4 regions of the Salinicoccus sp. CNSTN-B1 genome follow, and region 3 is predicted to be linked to each of the others. Evidence: riboswitches for the same ligand, from Rfam matches in the RefSeq annotation. Region 3 holds a riboswitch; each other region holds the start of a gene.
What was found. A riboswitch is a leader RNA that binds a small molecule or an ion and turns the genes downstream of it on or off. The one in region 3 is predicted to bind S-adenosylmethionine.
Positions count from the first base shown of each region.

Region 1 (7,594 bases), 490 kb from region 3:
TGAGTATAGCAAGATTAAAGAGTTTCAAATCGTTATTTGTGAATGTTTTAAAGGAGGTCGTTATGAACAAAGCGTATAACCAGACCATTTTAGCCCTTATATTATATTCGATTATATACGCAATTTTAGTATTTATTATCATTACTAGAGTAGATGAATTTATTGTTAGTACAATCTTAGCTCTGTTTCCTTTGATGTTTAAAAACTTCTTTGAGATTATATATGAAAACTTGTCATATCTTAATGACAATCATAATCATGAGCGAGACAAATCGGACTTGGAGTTAATAAGGTTCATAATAGACATAATTCATATGATTATACTAACCCAAATAATTACACAAACTTTACAAAGTTTCGAGAAATGGTCATTATCAATTCTATTTCTAGTAATCATGTTAATCTTACCAGTATTTAGTCTGGTACTAATCAGAAGAAGTTTAAAAAAGATGGAGAATTAAATCTCATTTTTATTCCTCTAGAGTCGATAAATATTTTCATTCACAATTTAGACACAATTTGTAAAGCAGGTGTTAGATAAGAGCATACCCTTGAGTAAATAGAGGAAATATAAAAAAATGTAAAAATACAAACCACGCAACCAGTTGGAAAAAAAGGACTTTCATGTACATATATAGTGAGAGGTGTTTTAGAAACCACTGACAAATTATGAGTGTAGCCACCTATTAGTATATGAGAGGGTATAGTGGACAACCTGTATATATAAAGTAGACATCTTAGTTTACTTTTACACTTTGAGCCTTAAATACCATCAATTTATCGAATGAAACTGGGTCTAGCCAGGTATTAGTATATGAGAGGGTCTTTATATCGAAAAAAAGGATAAACAGCTACTACTATATAATTGAGCTCCAAAAAGAGCTTACTCCATAATAAGAGACTCCTTTTTATTTTCCTCTATTATTTTTAATCAAACTCCTTTTGCAGCAGTCATTAATTTGACTGCTGTTTTTTAATGGAGAGATATGTAAACAATATTATACATTTTGAAAGGATAGATTAGTATGACGACAAGAAGTAGTTTGGAAGATGCAGTAACAAACAATTTAGCAAGGAAGCAATTTGAAGAGTGGTATGAGTTTAACAATCGTCCAAACCTTAAGTTGATTGCCAAAGACATGGGGATTGCTTACACCTCTTTAATCTCCTGGAGGAAAGGTAATAGAGAATTTGGATATGGTAGCTTAGTTAGAATCGAGAAGTACTTTAAGAAACTAGTAGACAGACAAGAAAAGAATTTAGAATTGATGAAAAATCTTATAGAGTAGCCATACACTTAGATGACGAGGCGTTACATAGAAGATAGAGTATTTGTTCATAAAATAGAAACGGCTCTCACAGCCCAGTTTAAATGGGCTACAAGAGCACTAAAGAAAAAGGATGATTTGAATGAAGAGAGAACAAGTTGAAACTAGAGATTTAGCATTAAGAAGTAAAACAAATGAAACAGTTGCTATTGCAAACAACATCAATTTAGAGCTCATTAAGCAGATGAAGATGATGAGTGACTCACTAGAAGAGATTAGAGCTATCAAAGAGAAAGCTAAGTATTCAGAAAACTATTGACAAATGGAGATGACTATGTTAATATAGAAGAGTTGCTATTATAAATTATACATAAATATAGCAATTATATCTTATATTACAATAATAAAGTATGATAAGTAGAATGTCAACAAGATAGTATCGCACAAACTTGCAATAATTCTTGTTCCATTTGTCATCATTCCTCCTGTTTTTGAATTGCCCCCCCTATTCAATGTCTAGCCTATTATATATATATACATTAGGAATTGATTTGGGGGGGCAATTGGAAATTACCCCTTATATTTGCTAATAAGTATCGCACAAACTTACAGTTTGCGCTCTTTCACACGCCAAGTATCGCTGAAAGTTGCAGTGGCACTTTCAAATCGCTCAAAAGGCGTGTGTTGCTCTTCCACTCTGCCTTACCTGCGAAGCACGACAACGAGTAAACTCTGAGCAACGAACCGAAGGTGAGTCAGAGGCTTACGAGTTGAAAGAGGATTTTACGAAGTAAAATTCGATACATGTTATAGACAATATTAAAGGAATACCAACCCCCCCCACAACTCATCCTAATAGTAATAATATATTAATAGGGTGAGTTGGGGGGAGTTGAGAATTAAGCCACACTAACTCAAGCCTATATAATTAGAGAGGGTATTATTTATATAGACCTGACTTAGTGTGGCTAACAACAATTAAAATTAAAGGAGATATTAAATATGATTAAAACTAAAGTAGAACATGCAATAGAGCTAGAAGGACAAGTATTGAGTAAGCCAGAAGCACTTTGGTACTTCGGGAATGAAGGTGAGATAAGGAATTACTTTAAGGGGAGAAAAAAAGAATTTACGGGTAACACCGCTAAAACTTTTAAAACTACCTTAGAGCAATATTTTGAGACAGTGGATGACACAGTAAAAGTAGGGCGAGGAAAAGGATATAAGCTAGGTACAGCTAGAAATCAGGTTGCTGAGAGAAATACAAAGAATGCTACCAACGGAAAATATAATCACTCTACAAAGCATCTAGATGCACTGATGCTAGCTCATCTTGAGCACAATTTGGCAAACGGACAAGAGATTCAAAAATCATTTATAAATTGGCTTGCAGAATTCAAAATGATTAATGAAGCACAGTTAAAACTCTATAAGTCTAGATACAATAAGACGGTGAGAAAAGATACTAATGAACTTCTTGAAAGCACAGTGGGGACAGCGGATTATCGTGTGCTAGACCACTCTTATAGATTTTTCATAGAAGATATAAGGAGCCTGAGAAAAGTCATGATGAATTCTCTAGCTAGAATGGAAAAAGAAGAAATCATTGAGACTTTCATAAGGCACAAAGCTTACTTGAATGAGCCTATTAAGAATACACAAGGAAAAGATACTCATGTAATTTCCATTGATGCTAAAACCTACCAGCAATATGTAGATGCTAAAAGAAAAATCAAAGATAAGTACAACCTTTCAGAAAATGATATAAATTACCGCACCTTTAAGCCTTCTGAAGAGACATTAGAAAATGTGAAGAAATACAAACGAGACTTAAGAAAGTTCCTAGCTGAAGAGATTGTCATCACTGACTCATATGGAACAAAAATCAATGTGTCTATTTCAAATCTCTGGGAAGAGTTGGCTATTGTTGTTAAGGCTTCTAAGAAAAAAACTATGGACTACCTACATAAATACCACTCAGAAATTCTAGTTGAGTATCAAATACATAAATATGAAAGATTTCTTTCTCTTAGGGCTTCCAACTATAGAAGCGATAGGACAGAAGAGAGGTTGAATAAAGCAGAGAAGAGCAAGAAGAAATATGTGAGTCATGAAATATTGAAAGACGAGCAGTACAACAACAATAAAGCATTCGGAAAAGATGTGGACAGTAGCACTAAATCAGCCTTGAAGTTTAAGGAAGATTTCATGAAAGCTATTGAAAAACTGGATAAGATATTCGGAGATAAATTCATCATTGATGAAGAGAAAATTAAGAAAGCGTTGAGTAAATAATTATATAAGTAACACAGTCTGAAGTGAGAGGCAGACTATAAACAAATGGAGAGACAACTTAAATTATAAAGGAGTCTCATATTATGACAACAACAACAAAAACTAAGAAGATAGATTATGATGAGTTTGTAAAAATGGCAGAAGAAAACAAGTTTAAGGTAGAGGAGGTAAGCTACAGTCATCTAATAACTGATATGAACTACGCAAGAAATGCTCACCCTTCTACTAAAAAGAAAGCTGATAGATTCAATACAGGGAAATGGTGTCCAGCAGTCATTCTTTATAACAAAGAGTGGTACGAATTTAAGAAGCGAGTTCAGGCAGAGCTTAATAGAATTAAGTCAGGCAAGAAGAAACCTGCCAAACCAAAGAAAGCAAAGAAAAAGAATACCTCTTCTAAGTGGAAAACTAACAGGCATGGCACTCAGTGGAGAACAGTTAGAGGTGTTTGGATTAATGGAAGCAAACCTATCAAGAAGCGTAAGGGCTCACCAAAGCTTAGCGCTCCATCTTCTGGTTGGATGAAGCCAGGTCAAAGACTGGATTACAGAGAGCAAGCTAGAGCCGATGGACACATTTGGCTGCTCGATTTGAAGTCTGACCAGTGGGTTCCAGTTAAGACTTGGAATGCTAGGTCTGGTAAAGTCGGTAGAGATTGGGGTACTTGGAAATAGAACTGTTCCTTTACATATAAGAGTTTAAATACTTAGCAAGATGATGATGATTCAAGATGAGAATTGGACTGGATACTCTTATGAGTGTTCAGTCCTTTTTTTGTGTTATTTTTTAAGAAAGAGGTGTTAAACTAAAGGAAAGGAGTGGACAGAATGGACGATTTTGGTAGAAAAATAAATAAGATGTTGGAAGATAATCAAAAAAGAATGGAAAAAATGAGCCAAGCTTTTAAGCCGATACAAGATAGGGCAGCTAAAGCAGTCCAAACTTTGAATGAGCACCAAGAGATACTAAATAAGTATCTTGTAAATATCTATGAAGCTTTTGAAGTGTTAAGTTCAATAGATGTTGATGAATTGAATGATAGATTTCACAAACAACTGAGTAATAATGGTTGGGCAGTAATTGTAGAGATTGCGTTTTTGGATATGTATGGAATAATGGAATATGAGGACGAAGATGAAGATGCTGTGGATGAGCAACAATTATTGAAGATTTTGTATGGAGTATTTGAAGACACTGAGGCAGATTTGGAAGCCAACCTGTGTAGATTTCTAGGTGAGAGCAATACGACCTTCATTAATAAGCAGTTCACATTGATGAGATTGGGCTACAGGTTGAACTCCATCCCTGTATTAATCATTTTGATTGAAAAGACCATTAAGAAACTGGCCGATAAAGATGGGGAAATTGTTCGGGTCAGTGAAATAAGTGGTCTTTTAGAAGCTCATATAGAGAAACTTGCTAATGAAGAAATAGATGATGAAGATAAACAGAAGCTCATCGACACCTACACCGAAGCTTTCAAGAACAATGTAAAAATAATTGAGAACACATTTGGATATTACGACCAAGAAAAACCTGATAACCACAAAGTGAAAAGCATCAATGAGATGGGTATCATAAATAGAAATCAAGTCTTTCATACTGCTATAGATTTGGATGATGCTAATGAAAACCATTTTTATAAGCTCTACTTCATCTTGATATTCCTTATGGAGATTCGTACATTGGAGGAAAAAATAAAACAGTAGAAATAAAGTGGATGGGTTTAATATATTTAATTTATAATTTGACGAACAACCACTTTATGTATAAAATAAAGATTAATTAATGAGAAGTGGTTAAATACTACTTTATACTCGATGTTAACAATCTCATATGCTACTTAACAAATATTATTACCTTGATTTGAAACCTCTCATCTAGTATATTATAGGTTAAGTTATCTCTTATCAAGAGCCGGTGGAGGGAACATACCCGATGAAGCCCAGCAACCTCTTTACTGAAGAAAGGTGCTAAAGGATGCAGAAGTGATTCTGATCGATAAGGGGAAGAGCGGAGCCTTTTCTCGTCTTATGGAGAAAAAGGCTCTATTTTTTTGCATTTTTGCAGTGGGAGATAGCTAATATACTTAAAGGAGATAAAGTTAATGGCAGAGCGTAGACTTTTCACTTCGGAATCTGTTACTGAAGGTCATCCCGACAAGATTGCAGACCAGATTTCCGATGCGATACTTGATGAGATACTGAAAGGGGATAAAGATGCCCGGGTGGCCTGCGAGACGGTGGTCAATACCGGTATGGCACTGATTGTTGGAGAGATAAGTACAAATACTTATGTAGATATCCCTAAAATTGTCAGGGAGACGGTCAAAGATATTGGCTATATCCGCGCTAAATATGGTTATGACTATAAGACGATGTCAGTACTGACGGGGGTTGATGAACAGTCTGAAGATATCGCCCAAGGTGTTGATGACGCTTTTGAAACGCGCGATTCGGCAACCATTTCAACAGGGGCAGGCGATCAGGGTCTGATGTTTGGTTTTGCGTGCGATGAGACAGAGGAGTTCATGCCGCTGCCGATCGCCTTGGCACACCAGCTTGCCAAGCGGTTGACAGATGTACGTAAAGAAGAAATCATCAATTATCTGCGGCCGGATGGCAAGACTCAGGTGACTGTGGAGTACGACGAAGAGAATAATGTAAAGAGAATAGATACCATCGTCATTTCCTCACAACACCATGAAGAAGTGGAGACGGAAAAGATCCGCGAAGATCTCATCAACCACGTCATCCGTGAGGTGGTGCCTGAAGAACTGCTTGACGCGGACACGCGTTATATCATCAACCCGACGGGGCGTTTCGTCATCGGAGGCCCCCAAGGTGATGCAGGATTGACTGGACGCAAGATCATCGTCGACACATATGGAGGATATGCCCGCCATGGTGGAGGCGCATTCAGCGGTAAAGACCCGACTAAAGTCGACCGTTCTGCAGCCTATGTTGCGCGCTATATCGCAAAAAACATCGTGGCAGCGAAAGTTGCTGCAAAATGTGAAATTCAGCTGGCTTATGCGATAGGGGTCAGCGAGCCGGTCTCGATCTCAGTCGATACATTTGGAACGTCTGAATATAGTGAATCGGATATCGTAGCGGTTATAAGGAAGCAATTCAACTTGTCGCCTGATGGCATCATAGATATGCTCGACCTAAAGCGCCCGATATATAAAGCGACGGCAAGCTATGGCCATTTCGGCCGTAACGACACGGAATTCCCATGGGAGAAGATTGATAAAGCCACTGCCATAAAGACGGAACTTGAGAGCGTCGCGATGAAATAAATGGATAGCCCCCTTCGAAACAGGGGGCTATATTACATAAGTGCGCTAATCCGGTATATTTATATGCAGGTACATTATTTTCCCTGAAAAGCGCGCTTTTCCCATGTAAAGATATATCATTTCCGGTATAATGAACGGAGTCTTAATTAAGACGGGAAAGTCAAACAGGAAAGGAATTGAGGAAAGTCCATGAATACAGATATTTTTACCAATCCGATATTCATCGTGGTGGCAATTCTGCTTCTTATCGTTGCAATTGCGTTCCTGGTCTATTATTTCAGGAATAGAGGCAAAGTGAAAACGCTCCAGGAGGAGTATGATAAAGAGAAGGACGCACTGGTCGAACAATATGAGGCCGATAATGCAGCCGAGCGCCAGGAACATGAAGAGAAATTGTCGTCAATCAATGAGAAATACCATGAAGAGACGACATTGCTCAACAATAAACTTTCAAGCCTGCGCCAGTTTACCGTGGACAAGGGAGAGTACTTGACCGATTTGTCACTCCTACAGCTGAAGGACCGCCTTGTGGCAGATGAAAAGATCAGGGAGACGGATATGTACATACTATCCAATGTGTATCTGCCTTCACGCAATTACACGAACACCCGTAAAATCGATCATCTGGTACTTACGCGGACGGGCATCTATTTGATCGACTCCAAATATTGGAGTGGGCATATACTGCATGGCGTCAATGAAGAGAATTTTGATCAGTTGCCTTATGTAG
Region 1 covers NZ_JBTWMN010000004.1:1,057,417-1,065,010, forward strand. Annotated here, with positions in the region: gene ACYF68_RS06370 (hypothetical protein) at 1,026-1,289, shown strand; gene ACYF68_RS06375 (hypothetical protein) at 1,411-1,587, shown strand; gene ACYF68_RS06380 (hypothetical protein) at 2,271-3,563, shown strand; gene ACYF68_RS06385 (SH3 domain-containing protein) at 3,647-4,237, shown strand; gene ACYF68_RS06390 (hypothetical protein) at 4,391-5,272, shown strand; SAM riboswitch class I at 5,468-5,571, shown strand; gene metK (methionine adenosyltransferase) at 5,671-6,864, shown strand; gene ACYF68_RS06400 (nuclease-related domain-containing protein) at 7,054-7,594, shown strand, end outside.
Region 1: linked by a shared signal. The riboswitch ahead of metK (methionine adenosyltransferase) and the one ahead of ACYF68_RS09205 (methionine ABC transporter ATP-binding protein) in region 3 are both predicted to bind S-adenosylmethionine.

Region 2 (7,594 bases), 1.5 Mb from region 3:
TTCCAGTTGTTCCCTTGAGAAGTCGTGTTCCTTTAAAAAATTTCTATTGTGGAACTGTATGAGTTCTAATTGTTTTGCCGTCCCAAATAATCATCCCCTATTTAAAGTTATTAAGGCAATTATACATAAAAATGCTAATTAATCAAATAAATATTTAATATATTGCATAATAATTAATTTTTGGACTGGGGGGACGACGAAATATATCTGTGTTGTTCGATGTGTCTGCTTGAAGTGACTGATGAAAAAACCATGCATTCAATGCATGGCACTTACTCTTTTATTCAGTGATGTGATTTAATTGTGAAGATCATGATACCTGCCCCGTGCTTCAATCATCATTTCTTTCATTGCATTGAAATCCTCATTTTCAATGGCGTCTGATAAGTGGTTCAACTGATCTTTAAAACGCTCTATATGCTCCATCAGGTAATCTTTATTCATCACAAAAAGTTCAGGCCAAAGCGCTTCATTAATGTTCGTGATGCGTGTCAAGTCCCGGTAGCTGTCCCTGTATATCGTTTAGTTTCTCTTTCCGGGTCGTCGCTGTTGATGAGTGAGAGTGCTATGACATGTGCAAGTTGGCTCGTGAAGCCGATGACTTCGTCATGGAATTCAGGCGTAATCAAGGAAACTTCCTTGAATCCCATCTGTCGAATTAATTCTTTGATGATGTTGATGTTTCTGCTGTGATTCCGTTCTGTAGGGGTTAGAAGGTAGTTTGCACCTTCAAAAACCTCAGCACTTGAAAAATGCAGGCCCCGATTCTCACGCCCAGCCATGGGATGCCCGAAGATGAAGTCGACTGTGGTCGGCAGAAGTGGCTCGATTTCATTGATCAATGTCCGCTTAACGCCTGTTACATCGGTAAGGATGGTATTCTCTTTCATGTAAGGGATGTATTTCTCGATCAGCGATTTTAGAATTCCAGGGTATACTGAAAATATGATGAGATCTGCTTTTGGAATTATCTCTTCCGGGTTCTGATAGCCTTTAGAAATTATATTCTGTTGTTCTGCATAAAGGAGTGCCTCCTTATCGACATCAATGCCGAACACCTCATGCTCCGGTGCATGTTTAGCTAGATTGAGTGCGAAAGACCCTCCGATGTTACCAAGGCCGACGATGACTATTTTCATTGAATACCTCCATTTTAAATGTATTAAAGTAGTATAAGCGTAAAAGGGCTCCAAATCAATCCATATAATTCTGAAAATTCTGTATTGACAAATAAATTATAGGTGGTTATAATTGCTCTCAACACATCTCAAAAGAGGCGATTATAATGGGACACATAAAACACCAACAACATAATCGATTTTATTTTAGCTATTTTTGATGCCGTTTGTACTCATCATTGCGTACAAACGTAAAACATATTCTGTTTGTATCAATGATGGCTAAAGCATTTTGTGATGTCTAGCCATTTATATAAAATAAGTGGCTAGAATTCGGCAATATCATTTCATTCAACCTGAACCGCCACTTATTTATATAAATAGGTGGCGGTTTTTTTATCAAAATTTTATCTAATGGGAGGTTGTCAATATGATCATTCATGTTGGACAAGGTGCAGAAGAAAGTGAGATACAGGAGCTTATACGTAATGTAGAAGGTGCAGGGTTCGGTGTGAATCGCTCTGACGGGAGAAACCGGACTGTTATCGGACTGATAGGAGATACATCTAATGTTACAGAAAATGATTTCGCGAAATATAGGATTGTGGATGGTGTCCATCGTATACAAGCTCCATACAAAAAAGCCAATAGATTGTTTCACGAAGATGACAGTGTCATTGATATAGATGGTGTGAAGGTAGGTGCAGAGAATTTCATGGTCTGTGCCGGCCCATGCTCCGTTGAACATGAAGATGATATGGTGGCACTCGCCCAAAAGCTTAAAGCAGCGGGTGCAAACACATTCCGAGGCGGAGCGTTCAAGCCAAGAACCTCCCCTTATGCATTCCAAGGGCTTGGTCTCGAAGGATTGAGGATCCTCGACGTTGTAAAGAAAGAGACCGGATTGCCGATCGTATCTGAACTCATGTCTACAGAATACATCGATGAATTCGTAGATACGGTGGACGTCATCCAGATAGGGGCGCGGAATATGCAGAATTTTGATCTTCTCAAAGCAGTAGGTGAAACGGATAAACCTATATTGTTGAAGAGAGGAATGTCGGCAACGATGAAGGAGTGGTTGATGTCTGCAGAATATGTCATGGCCGGTGGTAATGACAATGTCATTTTCTGCGAGCGGGGGATCCGGACTTTTGAAACGGCCACGCGCAACACTTTAGATATTCAGGCAGTACCTGTCATGCAGAAAGAATCCCATCTACCAATCATTGTTGACCCTAGCCACGCAGCAGGCGTCAGACATGTCATCCCTTCGATGGCAAAAGCAGCTGTCATGGCAGGTGCCAATGGGCTGCAGATAGAAGTCCATGAAGAACCTGAGAATGCATGGAGTGATGGCCAGCAGTGTTTGACGCCTGATGAATTCGGTGACTTGATGCAATCGATAAATATGCTGCTCGACATCGAAAAGAAAACAGCCAATAATCAGCAAGTTATCCAACAATAGGATAAAGGAGGGGAACGCCATGAACACTCATGGAAAGTTGAGAGGGAAAATTGATGAGATAGATACAGAGATGATCGCTCTGTTTGAAGCACGTATGGAAGTTGCAGAGGAAATAGCAGAATATAAAATCGCACAAGGCATACCAGTGTTTGATGGCACACGTGAAGAAGAAGTGATATGCAGGAATGTAAATAAACTTCAGAATGATGCCTTGAAAGAATACGCCGACTCATTTTTCAAACATCTCATGGCGCTCTCCAGAAAAAAACAACAGGAAAATTTTGAAACAAGTAAAATCTCCCATGAAATATAAAACACATTACGTAGAAAGCCTCTGAAATTGGATCTAGTTTCAGAGGCTTTTCCGTTATTATTCCTCAAGTTGTGTGAGGTCGTAATAGGTATTTTGGTATGTTTCATTGATCCAATTATTGAAAAGGAGATGGGCATGGCTCTTCCAGGAGAACACAGGTCTGGAATCAGAGTCGTCCTCGATGAAATAATTGGAGGGTGGCAGAATTTTTCCGCCCGTGCGCAAATCTCTTTCATATTCCTTTTCTAAAGTGGTGCGGCCATATTCCAGATGACCGAGGACGAAGAGATCACGCTGATCATCAGTACACATTATGTCCGGACCGAAGCGATCATGCCTAGTCAATACCTCAAGTCCCTCTGTATGCTGGACCGCCCTACAATCTATTTGGGCATGCCTGGATTGGGGGACCCGGTAGACATCATCGAACCCTCTCAATAAGGGGTGGTACGGTTTGATGTTATCATAGTCGAATACGCCGAATAGTTTGTCTGAAAGCAAAAACTTACGGATGCCAAAATAATGGTTCAATGCGAATTGGGCTCCCCAACAGATGAAGAATCTTGAGAATACATGAGTTTCGGACCACTTCATTATATTGCGCAATTCGTCTATATAATCCACTTCGTGAAAATCCAGTTTTTCGACTGGCGCACCGGTTACAATCATGCCGTCATACCGTCTGTCAGTTATTTCCCTGAACGTGTGGTAATACTTCTGAAGGTGGCTGGTGGGTGTGTTCTTGCTAATATGGCTGTTCATATGCATGAAATCCACATCGACCTGCAGCGGTGTATTACCCAGGAGACGGAGAAGCTGTAACTCCGTCTCTTCTTTTTTAGGCATCAGATTCAGAATAAGAATGCGTAGCGGACGAATATCTTGAGTATATGCACGATGCTCTTCTATCGTATAGACATTTTCATTGTGCAGGTGTTCCTTGACAGGCAGACCTTCAATTATTTTTATCGGCATTTAAATCGCACCCAAAGCTTTTTCAAGGTCACCAATGATATCATCGATGTGTTCCAAGCCTATAGATACGCGGATGGCTTCAGGTCTCACTCCGCCTTTCAACTGTTCAGATTCGTCGAGCTGTGAGTGTGTCGTAGAGGCGGGATGGATCACCAGGGACTTTGCATCACCGACATTAGCGAGCAAGGAAAAGAGCTCCAAAGATTCAATGAAACGTTTTCCGGCTTCATATCCGCCTACCACCCCGAAAGTAAATATGGCGGAGGCGCCTTTCGGAAGATATTTTTTCTGAAGAGCATTATATTTACTGGACTTAAGGCCCGCATAATCCACCCATTGTACTTTTTCGTGATCTTCGAGATATTCTGCTACGGCTTTTGCATTTTCAACATGTCTTTCCATCCTTAAAGATAATGTTTCGATGCCCTGTACCAGTAGGAATGCATTGAAGGGGGATATCGCAGCGCCTGTATCACGTAATAATGTAGTTCGAAGTTTGAAGACGTAAGCGGCCGGGCCGAATGCCTCGGTAAAAACAAGCCCGTGGTATGAGTCGTCGGGTTCAGTAAGACCTGGGAACTTGCCGTTGTTCCAATTGAAATTCCCACCGTCCACAATCACACCACCTATAGAAGTACCGTGTCCACCAAGGAACTTAGTTGCAGAATGGACAACAACATTAGCTCCGTACTCAAGTGGACGGCAAAGGTAAGGTGTGGCAAATGTGTTATCGACAATGAGAGGGATGCCATGAGTTGAAGCAATCTCAGCCAATGCTTCAATATCCTCTATATTGCCTTCAGGATTGCCGATTGTTTCAATGAATATCGCTTTTGTATTATGTTTAATTTCACGTGAAACGTTATCAAGATCCTTTGTGTCAACAAAACTTGTCTCGATGCCGAACTTCTTGAAGGTATGGCTGAATAGAGTGTATGTGCCTCCATATAGGCTGGTCGTTGAGATGATATGATCACCGTTACCTGCAACACCTTGGATGGCATAGGTAATGGCAGCCATGCCTGACGCGACAGCCAGGCCTGCAACCCCGCCTTCAAGATCGGAGACCCGTGTTTCAAGTGCTGCAGTCGTAGGGTTCATGATGCGCGTATATATGTTGCCGGCATCCTGCAGACCGAATAGTTCAGCCGCGTGCTTAGTATCATCGAATACATAAGAAGTGGTCTGATAGATTGGGAGCGCGCGTGATTTGGTGTCTGTATCTACTTCCTGGCCTGCATGCAACTGTTTTGTTTCAAATCGATAGTGTTTCGACATTTCCATACCTCCAGATAATATATTAAAATTAAAAAGAGTCTGCCCAAAGATAAAGGGAGACTCTTGAGTCGCTCATCTTTCAGGACATGCCTGTTGGATTTAGCACCTTACCTAAAAGGTTGCCGGGCTTCATAGGGCCAATCCCTCCACCGCTCTTGATAAGTGAATATTGAATTAAGAGCTATAATACTATAGGGAATGTTTAATTGTCAAACATTTTAAAAAACTTTAAGGATGTTTGGTAAAGTATCTAATAAGGAAAATGAAATGAAACAATGAAAAGGGGAATGAGCATGAAGATTGTCAAACCTGCTCCTATATATCATGAAGGTGGTTATAGGGCAATCATCCTATTGCATTCTTTTACGGGTACAGTAAGGGATGTGAAGAACTTGGCAGAACATTTGAAGGATGAAGGCTACACGGTATCGGCACCCAGCCTGGCAGGACATGGTACGGGGCCTGATGCAATGGCAAGGGTGGGCCCTCAAGATTGGTGGCAAGATGTAGAAGAAGCTTACGAAAGCCTCAAGAAAGATGGACACGATGAAATTGCGGTTGCTGGAGTCTCTCTTGGAGGGCTCCTTTCCTTGAAAGCGGGCGAAGAGCTTGAAGGTATAAAAGGAATAGTGGCGATGTCGGTACCTATGGATAAGGATAGTGATGGCATCAACAGAAGAATGATAGATTACACACGCAATTTCATGAAGTTCGTTGGGCATTCGAATGAAGAGATAGAAGAAAAGGTTAAGGAAATCGAAGAAGCGCCTATGGAGGGCCTAAAAGATTTCAAAACAATGATTGATGAAGTACATGGGCGTTTATCGGCAATCGATGTGCCTGTAGCGGTAAAATACGGTGAGAGAGATGCTGAGTCGTATAGGGATAGTGCGCTGCAGATTTATGATGAATTGCAGATCGAAGAAAAACATGTCAAAGGATATTCAGATACAAGCCATCTCATGACTCGTAGCCGGGAACAGGAAATACTTTTTGAAGACATTATCAGATTTATGGACGGCCTATCGTGGAAGCGCTAAAGATATATAGGATGTAGCTACAGAGTGAATGACTCCAAAGCTCGTGCGCTTGAAATTCCCTAGGAAAACAGTTAAACTTTACAATAAATTCATATGAAGCCGTCTAGGGTTCCGCCATCTAATGGGACTGGTCCGAGAGATGGCGCATGAGCGGATCATGACACGGAGGGATAAAAGCCTGGGAGAGAAATCTATTTTCTCCCGGGCTTTTTTTACGGATTAGGAGGAAAATGATGAATATACAATGGATAAAAGTATTTATTGCAAGTGTTTTTGAAGTAGGGTGGGTGATTGGTTTGACCCACTCAACTTCATGGTATCATTGGCTGTTTACAGGCATTGCGATTTTTGTCAGCTTCTACTTGATGATTAATGCAGGAGAATATCTTCCAGTAGGTACAGTCTATGCAGTTTTTGTAGGACTGGGTGCATTCGGGACTGTGCTCTCTGAAATCATCTTGTTCGGGCACCCTTTCTACCATTGAAGATCACTTTGATTTCATTGATATTGATTGGGGTAATAGGGTTGAAGATAGTTACAGATGGCAAGGAAAGGCAGGGGGTTAGTATGGCGTGGATATCACTTATAGTAGCTGGAATGTTTGAAGTATGCGGTGTGCTTTCCATCAATAAATTGCATAACGACAAATCGCTCCCTGCCCTATTCCTCCTACTCCTATGCTTTGGCTTATCCTTCTTCTTCCTGGCAGTCGCATTGGAAACATTGCCGATGGGTGTGACGTATGCTGTGTGGACGGGAATAGGGGCCTCCGGAGGCGCACTTCTTGGGATGTTCTTCTTCGGGGAGTCCAGAGATTGGCGACGCATCTTTTTCATACTATTGATTATTTCTGCTGTTGTAGGATTGAAACTCATTTCCTAGGAGCAATCTAAGATTAAAGGGAACTATTGTGGCAGATTGTTAGAGAAAGAGGCCGCTTTCAATAGAAGCGGCTTCTACACATCAGTCCAGGTATTTTTCCAGATTGGTGTTATTTGTCACGATTAAAACTGTCTCTCCTTCATTGGAACTAGTTGCATAACGCTCGGCCTCATCTTCGCTGAAACCGAAATCCTGGAATTGTTTTCTCATGGTTGTATCCCTTTCTTCTAAAGCAGCATTTATACTTTCTTTGACTCCCATTTCAATGACCCCGGCTGTGTTGATACCCATTTTGCTGACAATTTCCTTGGTGTAATCATAATCATATGAAAGGATATAGATATCACTGCGATTTACATTGTTAGTGATAAGCGTGTCTACGGCTTTTTGGAAGACATCCTGATCTTTATAGAGTCTAATGAATGGTTTCATGAAATTTCCCCCAATCCATCTACATAATCCCTATTGAATTCCCGGTAGATAATTCAACTAAACATAAGGACTCCTACCATAATTTTA
Region 2 covers NZ_JBTWMN010000004.1:96,552-104,145, reverse strand. Annotated here, with positions in the region: gene argF (ornithine carbamoyltransferase) at 1-60, opposite strand, end outside; gene ACYF68_RS00710 (prephenate dehydrogenase dimerization domain-containing protein) at 298-495, opposite strand; gene ACYF68_RS00705 (prephenate dehydrogenase) at 492-1,139, opposite strand; gene aroF (3-deoxy-7-phosphoheptulonate synthase) at 1,549-2,586, shown strand; gene ACYF68_RS00695 (chorismate mutase) at 2,606-2,899, shown strand; gene ACYF68_RS00690 (homoserine O-succinyltransferase) at 2,957-3,874, opposite strand; gene ACYF68_RS00685 (O-acetylhomoserine aminocarboxypropyltransferase/cysteine synthase family protein) at 3,875-5,152, opposite strand; SAM riboswitch class I at 5,222-5,317, opposite strand; gene ACYF68_RS00680 (alpha/beta hydrolase) at 5,446-6,192, shown strand; guanidine-I (ykkC/yxkD leader) riboswitch at 6,285-6,379, shown strand; partial or broken gene ACYF68_RS00675 (DMT family transporter) at 6,426-6,754, shown strand; gene ACYF68_RS00670 (DMT family transporter) at 6,761-7,075, shown strand; gene ACYF68_RS00665 (general stress protein) at 7,157-7,507, opposite strand.
Region 2: linked by a shared signal. The riboswitch ahead of ACYF68_RS00685 (O-acetylhomoserine aminocarboxypropyltransferase/cysteine synthase family protein) and the one ahead of ACYF68_RS09205 (methionine ABC transporter ATP-binding protein) in region 3 are both predicted to bind S-adenosylmethionine.

Region 3 (7,594 bases):
GTTGAAAAAGGAAAACAAAATATATCAGTCGGATTAGACGGCACATTATTAATTATATAAAGGTTTTTAAATTAGGAAAGATTATATATATTAAATTCATTAGTCTAGTATATCCTATGCCATATTCGTCGATTTTAAAAATAAGTTAGACACATAAAAAAAGTCACACATGATACACTCAAATGATTTTCCGACAAAAGAAATCATAGAAGTGATTATGCATGGCCTACACTCATATTGCCACGGACGAACTGATGTTTATATAAGTCCATCACACATCCCCAGTTCTTCAGATTGTGAAATGACTTTGCCACGCCTGGCAGACAGACTTCTAGCGTAACATCTCTAAAAGAACGAATGACTATCCCACATTAATAATGAATTTGGTCACCTGGAGGCGGGCATCATTAGCAGTGTCCGATGCAAGAATGCCCTTATCATGGTAGTTGAACATCTATCAAAAGCCATCATCACATTAAAACCCGAAGGTAGAGAAGCCTCGGATATTGAGCCTACCATTAATAGATTATGTCAAAAGATGCCTAGAAATCTATTAAAATTTTTCACTTTCAACTGTCGCAATAAGTTCTCCAACTAAGAGTCTATGAGCAATCGAAATAATTTGTCCATCTATTTTTATCGGTCCGAACACAGTATCACAGCTGAGACTGAGTGAACCCTGAAATGGATTGCTCAGAAGAGATGGTTTGTCTAAAGAAATGAACTTCAAAACAATCCATCAAGTTTTTAACTCCTTGGCTGTAGCCAGAAGAAAACATATCCCAAGAAAATTATTGAAGTATCAAACATTATCAAAATTTTTAAGTTATATGGGTGAGAAAGAACTGTCTAGCTTATTTTGACAAAAAATATAATCTATATAACTCTTCTAGTGTATGCTTTATTAAAATATAAGAGAATTAAGAGGTGTAGAAATGAGTCGTGTTTATTTCAAGGAATTCATAAAAAGATATCATACCCAAAAGCCTGATTCATATATGTTTATACTTTGGTCTGTTTATAAAAATATAGAAGAAAAAGGGAAATTAAGTAATAAAATAAAAGAAGAATTAAGTGATTTTGAATTAAATGAAACAGAGCTTAATAAAAAAATAATTATAGGAAAAAGAATACTGAGTAGAATCACGACAAGTCAAAAAACATTTGAACAGGCTAGTTATCCCTCCATTGAGTCAATACAAATTAGTGACTTTAGAGGATTTGGGTCATTAAGTGAGGAGGATAGTGGTATTTATATGCCTTTAGACAGACGAAAAAATATCTTTTTTGGACCAAATGGATCCTGGAAAGACTTCGTTTTGTGAAGCTTTTGAATACAAACTAACTTCAAATGTTAAAGAAGCAAAAAGAAGAAATATAAAAGTTAATAATTACATTAAAAGAAATAATAAGAAACCAAATGTCAGAATAAACTTTCGTGATTCAGAATTTTCAGCAAGTAATCTTTCTGAAATGGAAAAAGAATACTATCAAATATGCTTTGTTGAAAAAAACAGGTTACAAGAATTTGCATTATTAGGATCAAGAGACACAGGGGTTAAGGAGCAGGATATAATAGCTAGTTTGTTGGGGTTAGAGGAGTTAGATAATTTGGTTTCCTCATTTGTTATGCCAAAAAGTTTCGATCTTACTCCTTTATTAAAAAATGATTGCAAAACAAATTTAGAAAATCTTCGCCATGAAAATGTTGCGAACTTAACATTAAAGGAAGATAAGGAAAAAGAGTTACAAAATATAAAAGATTTAATCTATAAGAAGTATCGTATTAATCCGTCAGAATTAGATGATTTAATTGAAGCTCAAAAAAATAATTATGAGAGTAAAGAAAAGGAAATAGATGTGTTAAAGCATAATAAAATTGTAGATCAAGATTATGAAACAGCTGAACGGGAGATTAATAAAGTAGTAACAAAGTATAAGCGATATGAAAATCTGGCTAAAAAGTTTACCGAAGAAGTTTTAAAAATAAATCACATATCGTTTTACGAAAACTTAAAAAGCATTTTTGAAGATCAACAAAATGAAAAATGTCCTGCATGTGAGACTCCTATAAAAAGTACTAATGTTCATCCATTGCAAAAAGCAGAAAAAGAGTTAGAACATTTAAAAGATATAGTTGACCTCGAAAAAGAGAAAAAAAAATTAGAAGCAGATTTAAATAACGAATCTTACGAGATTATTGCACGCTATGTTAACGGTTATAAAAACAACTCAGAATCCTTCGAAAATCTTAAACAAGAAGAATTGGAGAATTTACTATATTATTTGAATGAAAAGGATGGTTATTATAATCGTATAAATTACATAAAAATATTTCTAGATAATCTAAAGAAAAACTCAACATCTATTACAAATTATTTCTCAGAGCTAAAAAGAGTTATTGAAGAGGTTAAACAGGGAGAGACAGTAATCAAAGAATTAAAGAAGAGCCTTTCTGAAATAAATAGTAAGATAACTGAACTAAATACTTATAAAACACAATTAGAAAGTGCTGAATATAAATTAAAAGGATTGGAAAGTTCATTAGAAGATTTTACAAATAAAGAAAAACATTTAAAGCAAGAATTTAAAAAGAAGAGAAACATAATAGGTTTCTTAAAGACATCATGGTGGAATATCAACATTTTTATCGCGATATAAATCAATTTAAACTAGAATTAGAACGTGAAAGGATTGAAGATATTGAGGGAAAATTCTAAAGTATTATACACAAATCAACAGCGAAGATAGTTCATTTGAAGAAATAACTGGAGTGAGATTTCAACTAATAGATGATAATTATAAGATATACGTTAAAAATGCCCAAGACGATGTAGAAGTAGATGCTCATTCTTGTTTTAGTGAAGGACATCTAAGAACTTTAGGCTTATCATTGATGCTAGCTGTAGCAGAAAATAACAAAGTGCCTTTTTTAATTTTTGATGACGTTGTAAACGCTATAGACAGTGACCATCGTGCAAATATAATAAAAATGATGTTTAATGATGACTACTTAAAAACTACTCAATTAATAATTACAACACATGATAGATTATTTTGGGAGAGATTTTGTAATGAGTACAGCTCCTCAATTGATAAAAAAAATGTTGACAATATAAGTTATATAATAAATTACTCAAATCACGGTTCGGTTATAATTCAGTATAATGTTGGTTTTGATTCTAAAATTAGAGAGGCATTGAAAAAGTATGATATACGTCAAGCCCTTATTTATTGTAGAATTTGGTTTGAAACTGTAGCGACTAAATATTGCGTAGATAACAGTTTGGAATTAACAGCTAAATTTAGTAATGTAAATAAAGGGAATCTTTTACAAACTTCATTAGAAAGTATTTATTCGAGGCTAAGTGAAAAATTTAGAGGTAATGAAAATCTACAAGTAATTAAAAATGATTTAATTAATTGGAATGCTCAAAACCAAGAGCATCATAGTTTTGACGAGCATAGCTTTAATTTTGTTCATTCAAAAAACAGTGATGAGGTGTCTAATATTTATAAAGCTATTAAAAAATTTATAAATGATATGGATCCTGAAACAAGTATAACAAAACTAAAGCATGATTTAGAACACATGGAATGGTTGCTAGGAAAATCAGAAAGAAAATTACAAAACGAAGGATTTATAGCTAATGCAGGTGTTAAAAAAGTGCGAGATGAAAGAGAGCATAATTTAGAATGCAAACTATATATAGAAGAGGTGGAAGAAGAATTAGAAAGACTGAGAGCGTATATTAGCACATTGACTACTTAATGAGTTGATTTTCGGAGTGCTAATTCAAGGTGCACGGTAGTCTAATTTTTCTCTGAGGATATGGTTTCTCCTGGTGTCAATTGATGAGATAAAAGCTTAGTCAATCATGTTAAAATACTTACCCTCATGACCGACGCCGACAATGGTGTCCCCCTTCAGATGGTTGAATTCATTATTAAATGTGGATAGTCATTTGGTTTTTATGAGATATTGAACCATGAAACCTGTCTGCCAGGCGCGGCAAAGTCGTTTAGCAATCTGAGATGTCTCGGAAAACCATTTTGAGTATGTCATACGTACTATTTTTAAGTGTCAAGCTTAATTTTACAATCGTCAATATATTGACAATTCAATATGTTTCGAGTAAAGTGAGATTCATTCAATTAAATACATTTATCCAGAGAAGTGGAGGGATTGGGCCCTATGAAGCTTCAGCAACAGGCTGTTATGGTACTGTGCTAAATCCTACAAGCTGATGCTTGGCAGATAGATATCTTTAAGCCATTTGCATTTAGCAGATGGCTTTTTGTTTTTAATATAAAAAGGATGTGGTGGCGTGGCTATTGAAATTACCGATGTCTCTAAGGAATATTTTGTTAAAGGGAAAAGGATAGAAGCACTGAAAAAGACGACCCTCTCCATTCGTGAGGGAGAAATCTTCGGTCTGATCGGCTTCAGTGGGGCGGGGAAGAGTACTCTGCTCCGCCTGATCAACTTGCTGGAGCAGCCGACTACCGGCAGCATCAATGTTAATGGAACGGATTTGGAGAAGTTGGTAGGAAGGGACCTGCGTATAAAACGTCAGAAGATCGGCATGATATTCCAGCAGTTCAATCTGATTGAAACTAAAACTGTCTACCAGAACATAGAATTTGTGTTGAAGGCGAGCAGTTACGATAAGAAGAAAGTGCCCTCGCGTATTGAGGAGCTGCTGGCGCTTGTGGGCTTAGGCGACAAGATGGACAACTATCCTAAAAATTTAAGTGGCGGACAGAAGCAGCGTGTTGGTATTGCGCGGGCGCTGGCCAATGATCCTGAAGTGCTTCTATGTGACGAAGCGACGAGCGCGCTCGATCCTGATACGACAAAGACGATTCTGAAACTGCTTAAGAAGATCAACAAGGAGCTGGGGATCACCATTGTATTGATTACCCATGAGATGGAGGTCATCAAAGAGGTTGCTGACCGTGTGGGCGTGATGACGGCAGGGGAGATTGTGGAGATGGATGACGTCTACGCGATCTTCAGCCATCCAGAACACGAAGTGACGAAGGGGTTTGTTCAGGATATATATGATTTCATTATCCCCCGCACATCGAACTGAACAGCGAGTCTGAAGTGATCACCATCAAATTCCTGAATGAACATGCGGAAGCGAACTATGTAAACCAACTCTACCGTCATTTTGACTGCGATATAAGCATTTTGAACGGCAGAATCGAATACATCCAGGATATGCCCCTTGGATTTCTGATGCTCCACATCAAAGGCAGACAGGAAGAGGTCACTAGATTGAAGCAATTCATCGACGACTCAAAAGGAATAGAGAGGGCTGAAATATATGGATAGACTGATAGAAATTACACCGCTGTTATACCGGGCACTGCTCGAAACGACCCTGATGGTCTCGATATCCATATTCTTTGCGGTGTTGCTTGGGCTCCCGCTCGGTATATTGTTGTATGTGACCGCCAATCCGCTGCTCTATAGAATAAAACCGCTGAACCAGTTCTTGGGGGCGTTGACCAACGTGATCCGGTCGTTCCCTTTCATCATATTGATTGTGGCGATCATGCCGATTGCGACTTGGCTGACAAACAGTTCCCACGGGCCGGTATTTGCCAGTGTGGCGCTCTCTTTAGCTGCCATTCCGCTGTTTGCGAGACTGGTGGAGACAAGCTTCAATGGAGTGGATAAAGGTGTGATTGAAGCGAGCATTGCCGGGGGCGCATCACTCTGGCTGATCATTACGGATGTGTTGATTCCGGAAGCGAAGCGGGGAATCACCCAGGCGATTACGCTGACGATCATCACCATCGTCGCCTTCAGCGCCACAGCAGGTGTCGTCGGCGGGGGCGGCATCGGAGACCTTGCGATACGATATGGGTACTACCGCTACGACACCGTGACGATGATCGCGACTGTCGTCATTCTGATTATAATTGTCCAACTCATCCAGATAATCGGGGATTATTTGAGCCAAAGAGAGGAGAGGAACTGATATGCGTGGGATACTGATATTCCTTGCGTCAACACTTGCTGTCATCATAGGAAGCAGCGCACTGCTCTACGAAGGGGAGGGGGAAGTGATCACGATCGGCGCTTCCACCGGTCCCTACAGCGACATGGTGAACTTTGCATTGAAGCCGGCCTTGGAAGAACAAGGCTACACGGTGGAGCTTGTGGAGTACACCGACTACATCCAACCGAACAATGCTTTAGATAATGGAGATCTGGACGCGAACCTTTATCAGAACAAATCGTTCATGGCTGACTTCAATAAGGAGAACGGGACGGATTTCCATAACCTCATACAAGTGCCGACTGCGCCTATGGGACTCTATTCCAGCGAATATGATTCATTGGATGAAATAGAAAACGGCAGTGAAGTGGCGTTGCCTCTAGATCCCGTCAATTCCTCGAGGGGGTTCCAGACGCTTATGGATGCCGGTCTGATTGAGGTTGCAGAAGATGCAAACCTACTTGCGATAGAAGAGAAGGATATATTAAAGAACAATAAAAATCTGGAATTCGTCTACCAGGATTCAGGGCAGCTGCCGAGAAGTGTCGATCAGATCGGATTATCGCTCGTGCCGGGGAACTTTGCGCTGGCAAGCGGAATGGATCTCGCCGATGCGCTCCAGCTTGAAGATATGAATGAGAATTACAGGAATCAGATTGTCGTAAATGCTTCGGATAAAGACAGCAAAATGGCAGAAGACCTCATCGAAGCTGTTAAGTCGGAACATTTCAAACAGACGATAGACGAGCAGTTCAAAGGATTCGATAAACCAGAAGGAGAATGAAGATGAATAAACTACTCTCGAGCATTCCTGACAGTTATTTCAAGACGGCTATGGCCGGGGAGGCACCATCTGGTCCCCTTCCGCTGATCAATCTCGCAGTTGGCATCCCAGATGCCGAGACCCCTGAACCCATCCTCAAGCGAGCGGCAGAAGCCCTTTATCAGCCGGAAAACCAGCGATACGGGCAATTCGGGGGAAACAGTCATACAAGGATGCGATCATCGATTTCTATAAGAGTGAGTACGGGTGGAGTTGGAAGCGGATAATATCGCACTGCTGTACGGCACCAAGAGTGCCCTGGTGCAGTTTCCGATGATGTTTATCGAGCCGGGGAAGGCGTCTATCTGCCGAACCCAGGCTACCCAGATTATACAGCCGGTGTTGAATTGGCGAAAGGGGTGGTATATGATCTGCCGCTTCTTGCAGAAAACGGCTATCTGCCGGATTACAATGCATTGGATGACCAGGAGCAGGCAAATGCGCGGCTGATATACTTGAATTATCCCTCAAACCCCCTTGGCGCAGTTGCGGACCGCGAATTTTTCGATCGTACGATAGAGCGATTTAAAGGGACAGGCACCTGCATCCTCCATGATTTTGCCTACGCCCCGTTTTCATTTGATGGGAAACACCCAAGCATACTCCAGAGTGAAGGCAGCCTTGACTGTGCGATTGAAATATATTCCCTCTCGAAAGGGTTCAACATGTCTGGATTCCGTTCGGGTTTTGCTGTAGGAAATAAGGAAATGATCAATGCAATCAACACTTATCAGGACCATACACAAACGGGCATGTG
Region 3 covers NZ_JBTWMN010000004.1:1,548,412-1,556,005, reverse strand. Annotated here, with positions in the region: gene ACYF68_RS09225 (hypothetical protein) at 1-60, shown strand, start outside; gene ACYF68_RS09220 (hypothetical protein) at 936-1,325, shown strand; gene ACYF68_RS09215 (hypothetical protein) at 1,288-2,661, shown strand; gene ACYF68_RS09210 (hypothetical protein) at 2,774-3,772, shown strand; SAM riboswitch class I at 4,163-4,265, shown strand; partial or broken gene ACYF68_RS09205 (methionine ABC transporter ATP-binding protein) at 4,329-5,341, shown strand; gene ACYF68_RS09200 (methionine ABC transporter permease) at 5,334-5,993, shown strand; gene ACYF68_RS09195 (MetQ/NlpA family ABC transporter substrate-binding protein) at 5,995-6,798, shown strand; partial or broken gene ACYF68_RS09190 (aminotransferase class I/II-fold pyridoxal phosphate-dependent enzyme) at 6,795-7,594, shown strand, end outside.

Region 4 (7,594 bases), 550 kb from region 3:
CCGCTTCCATCGGGATGAAGTTCAGTTCAGCCCCAGTCCGCTTTGCGAGCTCCTGCCATGGGACAATATTAGCGTGGTGTTCCATTTCAGTCACTACAATTTCATCACCCGGTTCAATGATCATATCACCGAAGCTTCGTGCCACAAGATTGACCGCTGCAGTGGTGCCTCTAGTGAAAACAATCTCTTCGAACCGCTTGGCATTGATGAAGGATTTCACTTTCATCCTGGCCTGTTCATAACCTTCAGTTGCATGCGTCCCAAGTGTATGGACACCCCGATGAACATTCGAGTTATATGACTGGTAATATTCGGTCATCGCATCGATGACAACCGACGGTGTCTGACTTGTCGCTGATGTATCCAGGTAGATGAGGTCCTTGCCGTTGACCTGCTGATCAAGGATTGGGAAATCCTTTCTGATATCATTCACGTTCATTCGGGAAAACCCCTTTAAAGCTTATTTTGAAAGTACTTTCAGTTCAATAACATCCCTGAGCTGGTTCTTGACGGATTCTATCGGCAGAGCGCGTACGACTGGATCCAAGAAACCGTGGATGACGAGCCTTTCAGCTTCTCTCCTGGAAATGCCGCGGCTCATGAGGTAGAACATCTGAAGTGGGTCTACACGGCCGACAGATGCCGCGTGGCCTGCAGTGACATCGTCTTCATCTATCAGAAGGATCGGGTTCGCGTCACCCCTTGCACGTTCACTCAGCATAAGCACCCTTGATTCCTGCTGTGCATCACTGCGTGATGCGCCATGCTTGATGTACCCTATGCCGTTGAATATGCTTGTTGCACTATCTTTCATTACGCCATGCTTCAATATATGGCCTTCTGAATCCTTACCGTAATGGATGATCTGCGAAGTGAAGTTGAGTATCTGTTCTCCGCGGCCAACGACAACAGTCTTCAAATCTGATTTTGAGTTGTCTCCCATCAAGTAGGTCGTGTTATCTATAATGACATTGGAGTCATTCATCTGGCCCAATGCCCAATCTATATACGCATCTCTTCCAGCTACACCACGACGGTTGTTGTAGCCTGTAAATCCTTCAGGTAGGAAATCGACTGCACCGTACGTGACTTTGGCATTATCTTTAGCGATGACTTCAGAAATGATGTTGAACTGTTCATTCGAATGTTCGACTGTAGACAAGTAGTTTTCAACATAAGTCAGTTCCGATCCTTCATCAGCTACAATCAGTACGTGGTTGAAGAGGGATGCTGATTCATCATCGTGGAGGACTACCATCTGCACAGGATCTTTCACTTGGACATTCTTTGGAATGTACACAAACAGACCGCCATTCAGCATTGCTGCGTGGTAAGCTGCGAGTTTGTGTTCATCTATTTTGACACCTTCGGTCATAAAGTATTTTTCTACGAGTTCTCTATGGTTCTCGCTCGCTTCGATTATATTTTCTACAATGACGCCCTGGTCGAGCAGTTCGTCAGAAACCTGGAGGTAGGCAGGGGTATTATTGTGCTGGACATAGATGTTTTTAGTGTGTTCCTTGTCCAGAAGGTTTTTGACTGATTCAGGCAGCTCTTCAAGCGAACCATAGACATCACTGTCCACTACCGGCTTCGAGTTCGTGAAGAAGTCCCACCTGTTGATTTTGGTCTTGTCCGGTTTTGGCATTTCAAGCGTTTCAATCTTATCGAGTGCTTCTTTCTTCTTGCTGATCAGCAGTTCAGACTCACCGCGTTCCTTTGCACGTGAAAGAACTTCATCAGCATTGATAACATATTCATTCAAATCAGTAGCCATGGTCATCCTCCTGTCTTATTCTGCATCTGCAGCAATTGTTTCATCTTCGATGCCGAGTTCTTCCTTGATCCAGTCGTAACCCTCTTCTTCAAGACGTTTCGACAGCTCTGCGCCGCCTGACTTGACGACACGGCCTTGCATCATTACATGAACATTATCAGGTTCGATGTAGTTCAATAGACGCTGATAGTGCGTGATGATCAAAGCACCAAAGTTTTCTCCGCGCATTTCGTTGATGCCTTTAGATACAACCTTCAATGCATCGATATCAAGACCGGAGTCTATTTCATCCAGGATGCCGAATTTCGGTTGCAGCATCATGAGCTGAAGAATTTCGTTGCGTTTTTTCTCACCGCCGGAGAAACCTTCGTTAAGGTAGCGTGTAGACATATCCAGGTCCATCTCTAGATGGTTCATGTTTTTGTCCAGTTTTTTGATGAATTGCATCAAATTAATTTCATCGCCCTCTTCACGCTGGGCATTGATTGCAGAACGCAGGAAATCAGAGTTGGTCACACCGGAAATCTCGGATGGATACTGCATGCCGAGGAAAAGGCCTGCCTGGGCACGTTCGTCCACTTCCATCTCAAGTACGTTTTCACCATCGAGGAGCACCTCGCCTTGAGTCACTTCATATCTTGGGTGGCCCATGATCGCCTGGGCAAGCGTGGATTTACCTGTACCGTTTGGCCCCATTACAGCGTGGATTTCACCTTGCTTCAATACGAGGTCCACACCTTTGAGAATTTCCTTACCTTCGATTTCAACATGCAAGTCCTTGATTTCTAGAACAGATGCCATTTATATTACCCTCCAACAGATTATTTTATAATTTATTTCCCTTACTAGTTTATAATAATTCCAATTAATAGTCAAAGACTAGCAAGGGTTTTCCAATACTCCTATATTATAACGTAAACTCACCCGACTTTAAACCTTTGCACCCTCCCAAACATGCATATGGGCAAAAATAGACCCCACGACCGATACAGATCGTGGGGATAAGCAGAACGACTTCTATTTTATGATGTCCAAGGTGAATGGCGGCTTGTAGATTTCCCCTTCATTTGCTTTAATGGCTCCGATTACGATGAATACATAGAATGCGATGGTCAAAATAGGGCCTAGGATCAGACCAATCAGTATGAATGATGTCAACCAGGCTACAAACATATAGATCGTGTATGAAAGACCGAAGTTGGCAACCACCCTCAATGCCTCTCCCGTCGCTTCATCCTCATCCTTCTTTAGAACCCATAAAATGATTGGCCCGATTACTGCTGTAAAAGCCGCGACTAGAAATGAAACCATGACGATGGATTTGTCGAATACTCCCTTTTCTTCACCGTTCATTTTTACCCCTCCTTGTAGACCGTATTTTATTCAGTATACTTTTACCCTTATTCTTAATATATGTAACATCATATGCTTTATACATGTTTCTGTTTCATAAAAAGCTTTCCATTGAAAATGAGCGGGGTATTTTCTCAATTAAAAAAGCGACAGCGTACGCTGTCGCCACTGTGGCTACTCTGCCGGAATGACTGCTCCTTCATAGTTGTCTTCGATGAATTGTTTGATTTCCTCTCCTTGCAGCACTTCAATCAATTTCTTTATATCATCGCGTTCTGCGTCTCCTGAACGTACTGCCACCAGATTTGCATATGGAGAATCACCCTCTTCAATGGCGATTGAATCATCCACTGGATTCAAGCCTCCGTCAAGCGCGAAATTCGAATTAATGATTACTGCGGGTGCTTCATTATTATTGTACATTTCAACCAAGAGTTCTGGTGCTGTCTGGTTGTTGAATTCGAAATTCTTTTCATTTTTGGTGATGTCATCAAACGTTGCATCTTCAATATCGATGCCTTCTTCGATTTCGATCAGCCCTGCGTCTACAAAGAATGACAGGAAGCGTCCCTCTTCAGCCGGGTTGTTGGAAACGAGAACGGTTGCGCCATCTGGCAAGTCTTCTAGTGCATCATAGTCTTTCGAATAGACGGCCATAGGTTCTATATGGATGTTCCCTGCACTTTCTAGATCATAATCGTGGGATTCCTTTTCCGTTTTGAGGTACGGTGTGTGCTGAAAGTAGTTTGCATCGACTTCCTCATCCGCTAAAAGACGGTTTGGGGTAGTGTAGTCATTGACGATTGAAATATCAAGTTCGATTCCTTCTGATTCAAGCAGGCTGGCTGCCTTTTCAAGAATTTCGGCGTGTGGGGCGGGAGAAGCGGCTATCGAGAGTTTTCCGCCAGCCTCTTCAGTTTCTTCGTTTTCACTTGTTTCAGCATTCTCTGCACTTTCCTCGCTGTCATCTGAAACGGCATCTTTGGAACCACCGCACGCTGTCAGGAGAATTGCAAATGCCAGCAGGGTAAAAAACAATAGATATTTTTTCATGATCAATTCCTACTTTCCAATTGTATTTATAATGATGGCTATCTTTTATCCACAGTTTTGGCGGTGAAGTCTCCAATGAACTGGATGATAAAAACGATTATCAATATTATTATCGTTGCGACCAGAGTGACATCGCTCTGGCTTTCTGGTAAAACCGACCATGTAGGCAAGGTTGCCCAGCCCACCGGCTCCGATGACTCCTGCAATGGCAGTGGAACCGACCAGCATGATCGCCGTGACTGTGATTCCTGATATCAATGCCGGCAGAGACTCCGGCAGGAGCACTTTCCTGATGATTGTCCAAGTGCCTGCCCCATGGACTCCGCTGCTTCAATTACACCTTTGTCAATCTCTTTCAGCGCTATTTCCACAAGTCTTGCATAGAAGGGGGACGCCCCAATGATCAATGCCGGCAAGGCACCTTGGGAGCCCATGATGGTGCCCATCAACACTTTAGTGAATGGTATCAGCAATATGATTAATATGATGAACGGTATAGCCCTAAACAAATTGACGAGGAAAGCCGTTACGCCATAGATCGGCGCACTTGCTACATGCTCTTTCTTGGATGACAAGAAGAGGATGATGCCTAGAATCAGGCCGAAGACGAAGGTGAACGCGGTGGAAACTACCGTCATATAGAGGGTTTCCTGTGTAGCTGTCCACACATTCCCCACCTGACATTCTCAAAAGAGAGCATTTCCTGGAATGCTGCCACAAAATTCATCATTGCTGCTCCACCTCCACTGTTACATCGTGCTCGGCAAGCTCCTTACCAAGAAGCCCCAACTTCTCTTCGTCCACTTCTATGGCAACGTAGAGGTGACCGTAGGATTCGTTGTTGGTCCGCTTGATGTTGCCAGACAATATATTCAAGTCCAAGTTGTATTTTTTGATGACTTGGGAAACGATGGGCGCCTTGGACTGGGACCCGACAAATCCAAGCTTCAGAATCTTTGAAGCTGGGAACATCTCTTTACCTCTTCAAAAGACAGTGCTGATTCTTCATCATTGATATCGTCTTTGACAAATCGTTTCGTCACGCTATGTTCAGGATTCTGGAACAATTTTATGATCGGTCCCGTTTCAACTACCTTGCCGTTCTCCATGACAGCACCTCTGTCACAGATTTTACGGATCACATGCATTTCGTGGGTAATCAGAACAATAGTCAAGTCCATTTCATCCCGAATCCTGACCAGCAGATCCAGCACTTCATCGGTCGTTTCCGGATCGAGCGCGCTTGTCGCCTCATCGCACAGCAGCACTTCGGGCCGGTTGGATAATGCGCGGGCAATCCCCACCCGTTGCTTCGGCCCAACAATTGGCTTGGATGATTATCTTCACGCCCCACCAATCCGACCAAAGCAATCAGTTCAGCGACTCTCTTCTCACGCTCCTTTTTTGGCACACCGGCAATTTCAAGCGGAAAACTGATATTTTCAGCGACCGTCCTCGACAGAGAAGATTGAAATGCTGAAAAATCATAGAAACTTTCTGACGTTTTTTCCGAAGTGCAGGACGCGTCATCGAAGTGAGGGCATCTCCGCTGATTACCACGTCACCTGAAGTTGGCCGCTCGAGGCCGTTAAGCAGCCGGATCAGTGTGGACTTTCCAGCCCAGAGTAGCCTATCACCCCAAATATCTCTCCCTGACGGACATGCAGATCCACCCCGTCCACTGCTTTTATATCTGCAGCTTTAGTCTTAAATGTTTTGGTCGCTTTTTTTATGTCTATCATCATGCTCCACTCCTGCCTATAAAAATAAGAAAGCCTACTCAAAAAATGAGTAGGCTTCTGGTATGATCCGCAGCCTCTCATCTTCGATCCTAAGATCTAGTGAATTAGCACCTTGTCATAATGACGGTTGCCGTGGCTTCATAGGGCACTTCCCTCCACCACTCTTGATAAGAGTCTTGTTATTCGATTGTTAACCATGATAGCACCAGTCGGTCTAGGCGTCAACAAAAAATTCTTCTAATTTTTCTGTCAAATGGGGACGGAGTGAAATGCATAGATTTCTTCCTTCAACTCCCCATTTTTAAAAAGGAGCAGTGCTGGCGCAGAGCGGATCTGATATGTCTCAATCAATTCTTTTTCATAATTCAAGTCCACTGCTGTATAGGAGAAGTTTTTCATCTCTGCCACTATGTCCAGCATCTTTTCAGCAATTCGGCAATTAGCACAGATTGGCGCATAGCAGTACAGGATGAAAGTGTCTTCAGCTTGAATACGACTGATTATATCGATTTTTTCGGAGGATTTCTTCATTTTCGAACTTACCTTTCATGAGCAGTCTTTCATCAACGTAAAATCCATGGTGTGCGAGCAACATCGCCAGATAATCAAGTGGACACCGACTCACTTCACCATAGTTCGAATCTATATAAACGTGCGTGCCCTCACTAATGTGCCTTTTGAACCACTGCCTGATCTTTCTGCCTTCCTTGTCTGAATCGGTCAGGATATAGACATCAGAGCCATTCGACTCTTCCAGGATCTCATCCAACTTGGAGATTCCCATGGTACCATGCGTACATATTATATGTACAGGCTCCACCAGTACTTCCTCGATGCGGTGCTTATCTGTTTTTCCCTCTACAATGAGTATTTTATCAGAAACCTGCACAGCCATCACCTCTGGTTCATGATAGGTTTTAAAAAACTCTGGACAATGTCCAGAGTTCAAGTGTTCTATGCGTCTACCATTTCATCATAAGCATCCGCATCCATCAGCTTATCGACTTGTGAATCGTCGGAAAGTTCGACAACAAGCATCCAGGCCTTTTCATAAGGAGATTCATTGACGAGTTCAGGGCTATCTTCCAGCTCTTCATTGATTTTGACTACTGTACCACTTACCGGTGCATATAATTCAGATACTGTCTTAACTGATTCTACGCTACCGAATGATTCCCCAACTGTAATATCGTCACCTTCAGCAGGGAGCTCGACGAATACGATGTCCCCGAGTTCTGATTGTGCAAACTCAGTGATGCCGAGTGTTACTTTACCATCTTCCACCTTGACCCATTCGTGGTCTTCTGAATACTTGAATTCTTTTGGTGATGCCACAATAAAAACCTCCTTTTTCTTATACACATATATATTCTCACATACTTTGCCATTTAAGCAAGGTTAATCACCCATATCAAAAGTTCTCCTATACTCTGCCTCTTTAAAACCGAGCAGGACGGTTTCTTCGTGATAGAGCAACGGCCGTTTTATGAGTAGCCCGTCCGCCTCCAGCAGGCTAAGCTTCTCGTCGTCGGATAAAGTATCAAGGCGCGTCTTGAGATCCAGTTCCTTGAACTTTTTTCCACGTGAATTAAAGAATTCATCCAAACTTTTTCCCGATTTCTTGGCCATTTCCGATATTTTCTCTCCGGATGGAGGATTTTTCACGAGA
Region 4 covers NZ_JBTWMN010000004.1:2,102,018-2,109,611, forward strand. Annotated here, with positions in the region: gene ACYF68_RS12355 (cysteine desulfurase) at 1-439, opposite strand, end outside; gene sufD (Fe-S cluster assembly protein SufD) at 461-1,777, opposite strand; gene sufC (Fe-S cluster assembly ATPase SufC) at 1,793-2,578, opposite strand; gene ACYF68_RS12370 (DUF4870 domain-containing protein) at 2,795-3,130, opposite strand; gene ACYF68_RS12375 (MetQ/NlpA family ABC transporter substrate-binding protein) at 3,305-4,183, opposite strand; partial or broken gene ACYF68_RS12380 (methionine ABC transporter permease) at 4,222-4,910, opposite strand; partial or broken gene ACYF68_RS12385 (methionine ABC transporter ATP-binding protein) at 4,910-5,925, opposite strand; SAM riboswitch class I at 6,000-6,099, opposite strand; gene ACYF68_RS12390 (thioredoxin family protein) at 6,175-6,456, opposite strand; gene ACYF68_RS12395 (toprim domain-containing protein) at 6,407-6,814, opposite strand; gene gcvH (glycine cleavage system protein GcvH) at 6,880-7,260, opposite strand; gene ACYF68_RS12405 (Spx/MgsR family RNA polymerase-binding regulatory protein) at 7,324-7,594, opposite strand, start outside.
Region 4: linked by a shared signal. The riboswitch ahead of ACYF68_RS12385 (methionine ABC transporter ATP-binding protein) and the one ahead of ACYF68_RS09205 (methionine ABC transporter ATP-binding protein) in region 3 are both predicted to bind S-adenosylmethionine.